DNA from 4 places in the Agarivorans albus genome. Region 4 is predicted to be linked to each of the others. Evidence: predicted binding sites of a transcription regulator. Region 4 holds the regulator's gene; each other region holds the start of a gene.
What was found. Region 4 encodes FNR, which switches genes on or off when oxygen is low (the NO sensors DNR and NnrR bind a similar motif). Its sites were predicted from a motif close to TTGATCTAGATCAA; they were not measured.
Positions count from the first base shown of each region.

Region 1 (3,161 bases), 2.4 Mb from region 4:
TTCGATAGGCTGAAATACCGGCGATAAAAAACGATGCAGTTAGGCCAGATGCTAACAACATATGGGTTAAGCGATAAGGAAATGATGGATTAAATACAATTGCAAACCAATCGGTTGGATAAGCAACACCATCACGCATTTCAAAACCGGTTGGGGTTTGCATCCATGAGTCTAGCGCTAGAATCCAAAATGCCGACAAACTGGTACCAATCGCTACCAATATGGTTGCTAGGGTATGTACTTTGTTTGGAACGCGTTTAATGCCAAACAGCATAATGCCCAAGAAGGTGGCTTCTAAGAAAAAGGCGGTAAGCACCTCGTAACCGAGCAGAGGACCAGCAATATTACCCACAGTTTCCATAAAGCCTGGCCAGTTAGTACCAAACTGGAATGACATGGTAATGCCGCTTACAACACCAATCGCAAAGGAAAGCGCAAACACCTTTACCCAAAAGCGATAGGCGCGCATCCATACCGGGTTACCGGTCATATCGTGGCGAACTTTAAAAAATACTAGGAACCAACACATCGCAATGGTGATGGTGGGAAACAGGATGTGAAAGCTGATATTGGCAGCAAACTGTATCCTTGAGAGCATTAGGGCATCAAGCATGGTTAAGCCTCGTTAAGGTTGATAATCTCATTAGCTGGCGGCAGATCCCTTGTTACCAACGATTTTGTCTTTTAACTCTAAAATTCTGCTAATACCTGAGCCCATCTTCATTAAACTCTGCAGTTTGTCTGGATTCATCGTATTAAGTGCGTATGACCATTGAGTGATTAACTCTAAGAGATCGTGGATCTCTTCCATTTTTTGCTGAGTAAACTGGTCTGCTTCGTTTTCTGGTTCTTCCAATAAATTAGAACGTAGTAAAGAGAGGGTTGGGTCAACTTCGCGCTTACTGCGTTCTTCAAATACAGTTCTCGCCATATCCCAAATGGACCCGGCGGCAGTAAAAAATTCTCGGCGTTGACCTGCTTGGTGGCTTAGCTTTACTAAGCGCCAAGACTGTAATTCTTTTAAACCCATGCTGACGTTGCCGCGGCTAATGCCCAGCTGTTGCATAATTTGTTCGGCGTGCAAAGGCTCTTTGTTAATCACTAACAAAGCCAATATTTGACCAACCGTTCGGTTAAAACCCCAACGGCTGCCCATTTCGCCAAAATGAAGAACAAAAGCTTGGCTCTTCTCTGATAATTGCACGCGCTAAATCCTTTTATTGAACTTTCAGAAAACAGTGAAACTTTAATTGAAAATTGATTTAAGTCAATATTTTTAGCGATAATTGATGGAGAGTGATGAAACTGTGAGGCAGATTTAGCTTAGTTTGAGAGTGGGTTTATCTGTTAATCGAAAACCTGATAATAGCTTTATATTTACTTGCTGTTTATCAGGTATTGTTGTATTTATCTATATTTTAAGGGTAGCTTGGTAATAGTGAACACTTACTTATTAAGCTATTTTCCGATACAGAAACTGGTAAAAATGCGGCTGAGTAAGTCGTCGGAGCTGAACTCACCGGTAATTTCGCTTAAGTGTTGTTGTACCAAGCGCAGTTCTTCGGCTAATAGTTCACCTGCTTGATAAACTTCTAGTTGAGTTTTGCCATTGTCTAAGTGTTCTGCGGCAAGTTCGATGGCGTTAAGGTGGCGGCGACGCGCCATAAAGCCACCTTCCATATTGCCTTGAAAACCCATGCATTGTTTTAGGTGGTCTTTTAGCTCTGCTAAGCCTAGCTCGGTTTTCGCTGAAATCTTATAAACAGGGTGTCCGTGATCCATCACTACGTCTAAGTTTTCGCCGGTAACATCGGCTTTGTTGCGTACTACTGTCATGCCCATATTGGTGGGTAGTTTTGCCACAAATTCAGGCCAAATTTTTTGTGGGTCGAGTTCCTCGGTGGTGGTGCCATCCACCATAAACAATACCCGATCAGCATTATTGATTTCTTCCCAGGCGCGCTCTATACCTATTTGCTCTACAACGTCTGCGTCATCACGTAAACCAGCTGTATCGATGATGTGTAGTGGCATACCGTCAATATGAATATGCTCGCGTAATACGTCACGAGTGGTTCCGGCTATGTCGGTAACAATGGCGGCTTGTTTACCTGCTAGAGCGTTAAGTAGGCTTGATTTACCGGCGTTAGGGCGGCCAGCTATCACTACTCGCATGCCTTCTCGTAGCAATGAACCTTGGCGAGCTTGGCTTTGTACTAAGCCTAATTCTTCAATAATGGCGTATAAATCGGCTTGTACTTTACCGTCGCTCAAAAAGTCGATTTCTTCTTCGGGAAAATCAATTGCGGCTTCAACGTAAATACGCAGGCGAGTAACACTTTCAACTAAGCTATGGATCTTGTTTGAAAACTCACCCTGCAGCGAATGTAAGGCACTTTTGGCTGCTTGTTCACTGGTGGCTTCAATAAGGTCGGCAATCGCTTCTGCTTGGGCTAAATCGAGCTTGTCGTTTAGAAATGCGCGCTCACTAAACTCACCTGGGCGAGCCATGCGTAAACCATCTAATTGGCAAATTTCGCGAATTAGCATGTCTATTACTACCGGTCCGCCGTGACCTTGTAGTTCTAGTACATCTTCACCGGTAAAGGAATTTGGCCCTTTAAAGTACAGTGCAATACCTTGGTCAAGCGTTTCTCCGCTAAGGCTTTTAAACGGTAAGTAATCGGCATAGCGAGGAGCAGGGCACTTGCCTAATAGCGTTTCGGCTACTTGCTGGGCTAAAGGGCCAGATACTCTAATTATGCCTACACCACCACGACCTGGGGCGGTAGCTTGCGCCACAATAGTATCAGTTGAATTCATGCTCACTCTCTTTGCTCATTTCTGCTGAAAATAAAAAATGCCATTCAGCCTTCACTGAATGGCATTTTAGCATTGTTGCTAAACTTTGTGCTTAGCGTTTATGCAATCCTTTTTTCTCAAGGTTACGGTAGATGATGGTTTGCTGAATCAGCGTCACCACGTTACTCATCAACCAGTAAAGTACTAGACCGGCTGGGAACCATAAGAAGAATACGGTAAAGATAACCGGCATAAACTGCATAATTTTAGCCTGCATTGGGTCGGCTACAGTGGTTGGAGACATCTTCTGAATGAAGAACATGCTCACACCCATCAAAATAGGCAGTATGTAGAATGGG
Region 1 covers NZ_AP023032.1:4,784,456-4,787,616, forward strand. Annotated here, with positions in the region: gene K5620_RS21640 (cytochrome ubiquinol oxidase subunit I) at 1-613, opposite strand, end outside; gene K5620_RS21645 (GbsR/MarR family transcriptional regulator) at 644-1,204, opposite strand; gene mnmE (tRNA uridine-5-carboxymethylaminomethyl(34) synthesis GTPase MnmE) at 1,459-2,823, opposite strand; gene yidC (membrane protein insertase YidC) at 2,915-3,161, opposite strand, start outside.
Region 1: K5620_RS21645 (GbsR/MarR family transcriptional regulator) is a predicted target of FNR. The motif match lies at 1,258-1,271, and genes of this name have one in related genera.

Region 2 (3,161 bases), 1.6 Mb from region 4:
GGCAGTGAGTGTGCAGTTAAGTGGGCTTAATAAACACTCGCTAACGCTGAATAAATGGCTAAGAAATGCTGCCCGAAGGGTTCGGATATGCGAACTTTACTCTTTGTTAAGCACTTCTTACTTAGCCCACTAGGCTTCTAAGTGCTCGCCGCGATTAAAGCCCGCTTATCTCGAACAAAATTTCAACACCAAAGATCAACAGACCCTAGTTAGTCAAATAAATATCGCCTAGCTATCAAGTTGATCTTTGCAGCGTTCTCACGCATATTGCAAAGATTGCTAGAACAAAATACGAAAACTATGAGTAAAGTGTTAAAAGATTTGCTCGAGCTATTAAGCTTAGAGCGCATTGAAGAAGGCCTATTTCGCGGGCATAGCCAAGATTTAGGCTTTGGGGCAGTATTTGGCGGCCAAGTAATGGGGCAGGCCTTGTCTGCCGCTAAAGAAACAGTGAGTGAAAAGCGCCAGGTTCACTCTTTTCACTCTTACTTTTTACGACCGGGCGATCCCAATCATCGTATCGTTTACGATATAGAAAGCATTCGTGATGGTCGCAGCGTATCTACTCGCCGTGTTAAAGCGATTCAATTTGGTAAGCCTATTTTCTATATGACAGCGTCTTTTCAGCAGCCGTCTACTGGTTTTGAACACCAAGATGAGATGCCTGACGTCGCAGCTCCGGAAGAACTGCAATCAGAGCAAGAGTATGCATTTCAGCTGCGTGACATGCTACCCGATGCTGTGCGTGACAAGTTCATTTGTGATAAGCCGCTAGAGATGCGTCCGGTGGAGTTTGTTAATCCTCTCCAGCCAGAAAAGCTCGCCGCTAAACGTTGTGTATGGTTTAAGGCAAATGGCCAAATGCCCGATGACGGGCGGATTCATCGTTACTTATTGGCTTATGCATCTGACTTCAACTTTTTGCCTACCGCTTTGCAGCCTCATGGACGTTCATTTATTGAGCCGCAGATGCAAACTGCAACCATTGATCACAGTATGTGGTTTCACCATGATTTTCGCTTAGATGAATGGTTATTGTATGTGGTGGATAGCCCTGCAGCATCTAATGGCCGAGGATTGGTAAGAGGGCAGTTCTTTACTAGAGATGGCAAGCTGGTGGCGTCTACCATCCAGGAAGGCGTAATTAGAGAACGAACTTAGCTTTTGTAGAGCCTAGATAACAAAAAAGCATGCCTAGGCATGCTTTTTTCGTTTTAGTTACTGAGTCTTATAGTGATTCAGTAAAAGTACGCGTAATTACGTCTTGTTGTTGCTCAGTAGTAAGAGAGTTGAAGCGAACAGCGTAACCAGAAACACGAATAGTAAGCTGCGGGTATTTCTCTGGGTGCTTAACTGCATCTTCTAACGTTTCGCGACGAAGAACGTTAACGTTTAGGTGTTGGCCACCTTCTTCGATTGGCTGAGCTTTCATTGGTACTTCGCGATATTCGATTTGACCTAGTTTATCGATGGCTACCACTTCATCTTCAGCGTATAGCTCGTCTTTTACACATAGGCAGCGAGCTTGATTTTGCTCGTTGTCTAGTAGCCAAAAAGAACCTAATAGTGCGTCGTTATCTGCTTTAGTGATTTGAATACCGGTGGTCATAACATACCTCATTAGCTAAAAGTTGTAATTTTATTACAGAATATAGCGATCCTTGAGCCACTTACGAATCATTATCGCCACTTGCTGTAACTATACTACAATTGACCTTAATCAAAAAAGGGTTTTTTTTGAATTTTATTATTATCTTTGTTGATTAAGGTTAAGTGGAGGTTTGATTGCTTGTGTTAGTGCCTTGAGCTGTGCTTGAATAAGAAATAAGCGTTTATCATTGATGTGTTATACAAGCATTTGTTTTTTATGGCTTAGTAGTTAACAAACAGTACAAACCCGCTTTTTGGCGTGTTTATCTTAAAAAGTGTGAACTGAGCGAAAAGCAAATCTGTCTAATAAACGATCTAGCGCAATAATAGTACAACGGTGAGTCCTTTATACTGATTTGAAAAGTGCTGGTTAGCCAAGGAGAAGCAATGTTACAAAGTCTTCAACAAGATCATCAAAATATCGCTAAATTGCTGAAGGTGTTAGAGCAGAAGTTGGCTCATATTCGCAATGAAAAAGCGGTTAAATATAAGTTGATCGCCCATATCATTAGCTACATGCAAGAGTACGCAGACCGTTATCACCACCCTAAAGAAGATCTTATTTATGATTACTACGTGAAATACCGTGTAGTAGAGGATGATTTATCCAATCAACTTAAGAAGCAGCATGAAAATCTTATGGCGATGACTGATGAGTTGAGCGATATCTTAGATATCATCTTGCTTGACGCAGTGGTTCCGCTGGATCAATTTAGTGACAAGCTGGAAGCCTTTATTAATGCTCAGTGGGAACACCTTAATTACGAAGAGGATGTTGTTTTTCCTGCCTTAAAGCGCCACCTTACAGCGGATGATTGGCGCGCAATTGAACAAAGCTGGCAGCACGGTAATTACGAAGACCCATTATTTGGTCACCGTGTTCATGAGCAATACAAAGCCTTGTCTGAGCGAATTAAGCTGTCTCAACCTCAAGAAGAAGAGTAAAGAGTATAATTTAAGCAAATAAAAAACCCGGCTAAAGCCGGGTTTTTTGTTTAGTATTCGTACTCTGATTGAAGATCAAAACTGTGGTCGATTGACTGTAGTTCTTTTTGTAAGCGAATCTTATCTTTAATTGCCTCAATCTCTCGCCACTTACGTTTCTTATTTGAACTGCGAGAAGATTTGCTGGTTTCAACAGTATCCAAGTCTAGCCTATCCATGGTTATCTCCTTGTATGTTGTTGCAATTTAATAAGTACCATACGAGCACAAAAAGTAAAATACTAATGTTGCAAAATAGTTACAGCGGCTCACTTTTTTAGGCTTTTTTTGCGAGATTTTCTAAGCTTTATCTGTAGTTGCTATTTGTAGTCATGGATTTTTATACCGTTAATTTATATCGATGTGAGTTTTTATCTTGTTTTTGTTATATATCAAAGCATAGTCGCGCGCAGTTCCTTAAAATCCGCGTCCATTCAAACCTAGCTTAGGTTTTTAACCAACATTATACGTAAGGTGAATCTGAACCATGAATGAGATTGTGAACTGGTTAAACGATGTGCTGTGGGG
Region 2 covers NZ_AP023032.1:759,598-762,758, forward strand. Annotated here, with positions in the region: gene tesB (acyl-CoA thioesterase II) at 301-1,161, shown strand; gene grcA (autonomous glycyl radical cofactor GrcA) at 1,229-1,621, opposite strand; gene K5620_RS03675 (hemerythrin domain-containing protein) at 2,038-2,595, shown strand; gene K5620_RS03680 (DUF3545 family protein) at 2,646-2,813, opposite strand; gene K5620_RS03685 (alanine/glycine:cation symporter family protein) at 3,121-3,161, shown strand, end outside.
Region 2: grcA (autonomous glycyl radical cofactor GrcA) is a predicted target of FNR. The motif match lies at 1,711-1,724, and genes of this name have one in related genera.

Region 3 (3,161 bases), 940 kb from region 4:
CGTTAATAATGGTGGCATTTAAGTGGTTAGCTAAGTCGCGAGCACGTGGCGCAACGAGCGGTGCATTCCAAGGCACGCAACCTAAGATACGCAGTGGACTCTTGCCAAACATTTGCAGTACTTCAAGGTTGGTAGAGTGATCTGATTTGTTATCGAACATTTCAGTCAGATCTGGACGAGTGATTTCGTGCTCGTCGATTGGCGCGCCAACTTTGTTAATAATGCAGCCGATAATGCGTTTGTTCTTCAAACCGCCAAAGTTGTTACAGGCAATTTCCATACGCTCTTTTAGCTGCTGAGAAGTATCGCTACCAGGGTTAGTAACAAACACCATGTCTGCGTCTAGCGCTTTAGCAATACCGTAGTTTACGTTTGTAGCGTAAGGCGACTCTGAGGTAGGCACTAAGCCTTCCACTACGACAATTTCGGCACCAGAAGTTGCAGAATTAAAACGCGCTACAATGCCTTCGAGTAAATCGTCGATTTGGTTAGCACTGATGAGGTTTTCTGCGTAAGCCTGAGTGAAGGGCTCTGGAGGAATAATGTTTGATGCTTGACGGATAATAGCGGTAGAACGTTCTGCACCTTTCTCACGGGTTTTAGGCTGTGCGATAGGTTTGAAAAAGTTTACGTTTACGCCATTACGTTCCATAGCGCGAACCATACCAAGGCTGACGGATGTTACACCAACACCAACGCCAACTGGGATTAACATAATTGTACGAGCCACGGCTGTACCTCTTAAGTTAAGTGATAGAACAAGGCTGAGTATTACTCAGCCTTGATAAGAATCTGCATTAAGCTTGAGTTAATGCCACTGCATCTTGTGCGATTACCATTTCTTCGTTAGTTGGAATAACTAAGATTGGGCGACTTGAGCTAGTGCCAATATTACCTGAATTACCAAAACGTGCATCCAAGTTTGCTTGCTCGTCTAAGCTAAAGCCTAACAGGGCTAGTTTTTCGATGGTTAGTTTGCGCACTAGCGCTGAGTTCTCACCAATACCACCAGTAAATACTAAGGCGTCTAGTTTACCGTCCATTGAGGCAGCGTAAGACATAATGCTTTTCGCTAAGCGGTAAGTGAATACGCTCATCGCGCGAATGGCTGGTTCTTTACCTTCGCCATAACCTTCTTCGGTGTAGCGACAATCACTGCTTGCTTCAGTTAGGCCCATTAATCCAGACTGCTTGTGCAGCATGTTGTTAACTTCTTTTAGGGTGTAACCTTCGCGATCAACAAGGTGGAAGATAATGGCTGGGTCAATGTCGCCGCTGCGAGTACCCATTACCAAGCCTTCTAACGGAGTTAAGCCCATGCTGGTATCAAAGCTCTTACCGTTTTTAACTGCACAAATTGATGCGCCATTACCTAGGTGAGCGGTAATAACGTTAGTTTGTTCGATCGGCTGTTCTAACATTGCAGCAGCTTCACGCGATACGAATAGGTGGCTGGTACCGTGCATGCCATAACGGCGGATACCTTTTTCGCGGTATAACTTGTAAGGCAGTGCGTACAAGTATGAGCTTTCTGGCATAGTTTGGTGGAAAGCTGTATCAAATACTGCAACGTGTGGGCGCTTAGGGAAACAAGCTTGTGCTGCGCGAATACCAATTAGAGCCGCTGGGTTATGCAATGGTGCAAGTCCAGAGCATTCTTCGATACCTTCTACAACCGCTTCATCGATGATAGCTGATTTGGTGAACTTCTCTCCACCATGAACAACGCGGTGACCAATAGCAACAATGTCGTTTAGGATTTCAGGGTTAGCTTCTAGAATATTTTTTACGATGAATTCGATGGCTTCGCGGTGAGCCGCGTAAGCACCTAGGCTTGATTCGTTTTTCTCACCTTGCGCTTTCCATTTAAGGCGCGCATCTTCTAAATTAAAACATTCCGCTAAACCAGAAATAATCTCTTCGCCACTTAACGCATTAAGAACTGCAAATTTAAGTGAAGAGCTACCACAGTTAAGAACGAGTACCAGCTTGTTGCTCATTTATAGACACCTGTTGTTGAATTTGTTCAATTATAGACAGTGAAAGAAAAAACGTCGGGCATTGCGAGACACGTTTTTTGTTTCAGATTTTCAGTCTCTGACTAAGGCAAATTAGATTTGACCTAGTGCCTTGGTCTCAATCAAGCTACACTTAACAAATAAGCTGATTTATATGAAACCGTTTGCCGGACCAATGATAACCGAAAGCAAATTTTATTCATATATGTCATACTAATAACTAGCCAAAAATGTAAAAAAATTACTAGTTTATTGGTTTAAGTCAATTTTGAGTGTTGAGGTGCCCATGGGCAAATTCTCTGAAATGTTAAATGATGGTCGTGAATACATGAAACGCTGGCCTAATCAGCGTGTACTGGCCCCTATCTTTCCTGAGAATCGCGTTATTTTTGCTACTTCACTGGCGATGAAAACCATGCCTGCGATTGCAGTTGTTACGGTAATGATGCCGTACATGGCTAATTTGACTGAAATATTACCACAATCAGTAATGATGGCGATGGTGATATTTTTAATGCCTTTGCACGGATTATATTGGCTAGGTAAACGTGCTAACTCACAATTGCCGCCGAGCCTGGCGACCTGGTATCGTGACTTGCATCACAAGTTAGCCGAGGCGGGTGAAAGTATTGCACCGGCTGTTACTCAGCCCCGTTATGCAGAATTAGCAGATTTACTGCGAAAAGCCTTTAAACGCTTTGATAAAAGCTTTGTGTTAGCCGACGACTTTAACGATTATTCCTAGTCTTTATTTGTAATACAATTAACCGGGCTTATTGAGCAAGATCGGCAATGTATTTTGTTCTTGTTCAGTTGGTTTTTTGTCGCTAATTTCAGAGCCTATTTCCTTTGTATGTTTTTTCTTCCTTGATTGTGTTTTTATATTCATTCCTCTCGTTCATTTTCTCCCTAAATTTCGTTAGCTAGCTATACAATAATATCAACAACTTACGTATATCGCTAAACACCAAGAAACCGCCTTTTGGACATATCATTAGTCGCTATTTGTAAATATTTATTCGGCTGTCGAATTATTTAATCTAGCTCCCATCTCTTGCGTTAAGTTAACAAATTATATTGATGTTTTTGTCATTTTTGCTTTAGGTGAATCTAGGTGCTGCTTAGGCTAATCAACATTCACTT
Region 3 covers NZ_AP023032.1:1,424,156-1,427,316, forward strand. Annotated here, with positions in the region: gene pta (phosphate acetyltransferase) at 1-730, opposite strand, end outside; gene K5620_RS06620 (acetate kinase) at 798-2,000, opposite strand; gene yfbV (terminus macrodomain insulation protein YfbV) at 2,305-2,763, shown strand.
Region 3: K5620_RS06620 (acetate kinase) is a predicted target of FNR. The motif match lies at 2,131-2,144, and genes of this name have one in related genera.

Region 4 (3,161 bases):
GCGTAGGTTTAATAGTATGTCTAGCATTGCATAACTGTCTTTACCACCGGATAAACAAACCATTATTTTGTCGCCATCTTCAATCATGTTGTAGTCGGCAATAGCTTGTCCAACATGACGTCGAATTCGCTTTTGTAGCTTGTTGTGGTTGTATTGTTGTTTTGCTGTAACTGACATAGTGTGTTCCCAATAAAAAAGCGGGGCTATTATATAACCCCGCTTTGCTTAAGCAATGTTTAACGTCAGTTTAGCTTTATCTATTTTTGAAAAGGACTGACAAAATTTTGCGGTTTAAGCGCCAATAAATCGCAGTCTAATTGGTCGATAACGTGTTCAGCGGTATTGCCAATAAGTGCAGCACTAAACCCGCTTCTACCTGAGGTACCCAAAATAACAATTTCTGCATCTATCTCGTTTGCTACTTCAGGGATTACATCGTCAGGTAAACCTTCCTCAAGGTGTGTGGTGACCACTTGCTCAAATTGTTCTTCAACAAATTTGTTAAGCGCGGTTTTATGAAACTCCATGACGTTCTTATTGTACTTAAGCGGATCAAAGTCTGGCAGCTCTATCGCAATATTTACCGGTGCTGCAGGATAGGCAGTTACCACATGTAAATTTGCGTCTAGCAACTTACTTAGGTCTTTTGCTTCGTTAGCGATTCGCTCGTTTAATTTGTGGTGCTCTTCATCTTCTGCTCCTGCGTGGATCGCAGCAACAATTTTACCCTCGGTTGGCCAGTCATGTTCTTTTACCATTAACACTGGAGTGGGGCATTTACGCAAAATATGCCAATCGTTCGGGGTAAAAATAATCGACTGTAAAGTAGGGTGCGGGTGTGTCGCTTTAACGACTAGGTCGTGACCAAAGTCGAGAACTTCTTCAATGACACTTTCGTATAAGCGATTGTTCCAAACTACTTTGGTTTCTATTTCTATCCCAGCAGTGTTTGTTGCAGCTATTACTTCATTTAGCCAAACATTACGTTCTTCTATCACTCCTGAACGCATAGCTTCGCGCTCTTCTCCAGATAACATGGATGTCATCTCGTAAGAAAAGTCGTAAATAGTAAGTAGAGCTTTGATTTTTGCTTTGTCTTCTTTCTGCGCAAGAAAAACAGCACGAGACAAGGCCGCCTGGGTGTCGTGAAGAGGGTCGATGACCACTAAAATATTACGATACTTAATCATAAAGCAGCTCCTAGAATCTTCTGGAATAGCTACTTAACTTTAGCTTAATTTGGTAGGAATAAATTAGATATAGTTAACACTGACCTAGATTTCTTTCGATAGATTGATGTAAATCAGGTCAGTGTTATTAGGTACTTAGCTTTGTTTAGTACCAGCTAGTTGGCGTAGTGCATCACGATCAGTGATTGAAATGTATTTACCTTTTACTGCAATCATATCTGCTTTTTGGAAACGACCAAGTAAACGGGAAATGGTTTCTACAGTTAGCCCTAAATAATTACCGATATCACCACGAGTCATAGTCAGACGAAATTCTCTTGGAGAAAAACCTCGCTCCGAAAAGCGTTGTGATAAACCGTAAATAAAGGCAGCTAAACGTTCTTCTGCATTCTTTTTGCTTAGTAGCAAAATCATTTCTTGGTCTGCAACAATTTCATTACTCATTAAGCGCATCATTTGACGGCGTAACTTAGGCATTGTGGCAGACAATTCATCCATGGTGTCGAAAGGAATTTCACATACCATTGATGTTTCAAGTGCCTGAGCAAAACTAGGGTGCTCTTGGCTGTTAATGGCATCAAAGCCAACTAGGTCGCCAGCTAAGTGAAAACCGGTGATCTGTTCATCACCTTGTTCAGTAATGGTGTAGGACTTAATTGTACCTGAGCGAATGGCGTATAAGCTTTTTAGCTTATCGCCTGCAGCAAATATTTCTTCGCCTTTCTGAATAGGCTTTTTACGCTCGATAATGCTATCTAAGCGATCTAGCTCGGTCTCATTAAGAGAGAAAGGGATACATAACTGGGCGATACTGCAATCTTGGCAGTGAATTTCACAACCACCAGTTTGGATTCTTTGACTAGCTTTTGGGTTAATGCTCATACTCAAACTATGCTATAGGAGTTCGAGGCAATTCTACTCTTTATGTAATAAATTTTCTAGATCTATTGCTACAACAATGTAACAACTTGGTAGATCCCTAAACTCAAAACACTCAGTCCAGAACAAACTTGTAATACGCGATTTGTCATTAGTTTAGTTAGTTGCTGGCCCAGTAATACGGCTAACAGCATCACACTAAACGTACCTAAACCAAAACTAAACATCACGCCCGCTCCGTTTAGCCAATGAGCCTGGCTAGCACTTAATACCAATGTTGAATAAACCAAACCGCAAGGTAGCCAACCCCATAACATGCCTAATGGTAAACTGGCTGCTGGGTGTTGCAGTGCCAACATCTTACTTGCTTTAGGCTGCACCTTTGACCACAAACCTTTGCCAAGTTGTTCCACTGGCGTGAGAATTGACCACCATCGAGTAAGGTGGATACCCAGTAAAATGAGCATTATCGCTGCGAACCATTGTAAAGCTACTAGCATATAAAACGATTGATGAACTTGGCTAATTGCTTGTATGGAACCAGCAACAATAGCGCCGGCAATAGAGTAGCTTAGGATCCGACCTAGGTTAAAACCGATACTTACTAAAAGTTTATTGGAAGAGTTATTAGCACGAGAACCTAGTATGCATGCGATGCCGCCACACATTGCTATGCAGTGTGTGGCGCCTAATAAGCCGGTGATAAAAGCTGCTACAAAATCAGTCTGTAGGATCATTGTCTTGTTTGGTTTTGTTCTTATCATCAAACAAAATGTTGATACCTTGGCGGTCTAAATCTTCAAATTGTTCGCTTTTAACAGCCCAGAAAAATATACCAATTCCTACACATACAAAGATCAGGGCGATGGGGATCAAGACAAATATAATACTCATTGCTTGTTTAACCTTAAGGAATTAGTGAGTACCGCTAAAGACGATAATGACATACCGATAGCAGCCATATAAGGAGTAACAATTCCAGCCACTGCTAAGGGCAATATTAAGGCATTATACCCTAAGGCCCATGCGAGGTTTTGAGCAATAATCTTTTTAGTCTTTTTGGCGAGATCCATGGCGGTGAGCAAAGTAGAA
Region 4 covers NZ_AP023032.1:2,362,175-2,365,335, reverse strand. Annotated here, with positions in the region: gene ttcA (tRNA 2-thiocytidine(32) synthetase TtcA) at 1-177, opposite strand, end outside; gene uspE (universal stress protein UspE) at 258-1,190, opposite strand; gene fnr (fumarate/nitrate reduction transcriptional regulator Fnr) at 1,326-2,072, opposite strand; gene K5620_RS10850 (sulfite exporter TauE/SafE family protein) at 2,141-2,806, opposite strand; gene ccoS (cbb3-type cytochrome oxidase assembly protein CcoS) at 2,790-2,963, opposite strand; gene K5620_RS10840 (heavy metal translocating P-type ATPase) at 2,960-3,161, opposite strand, start outside.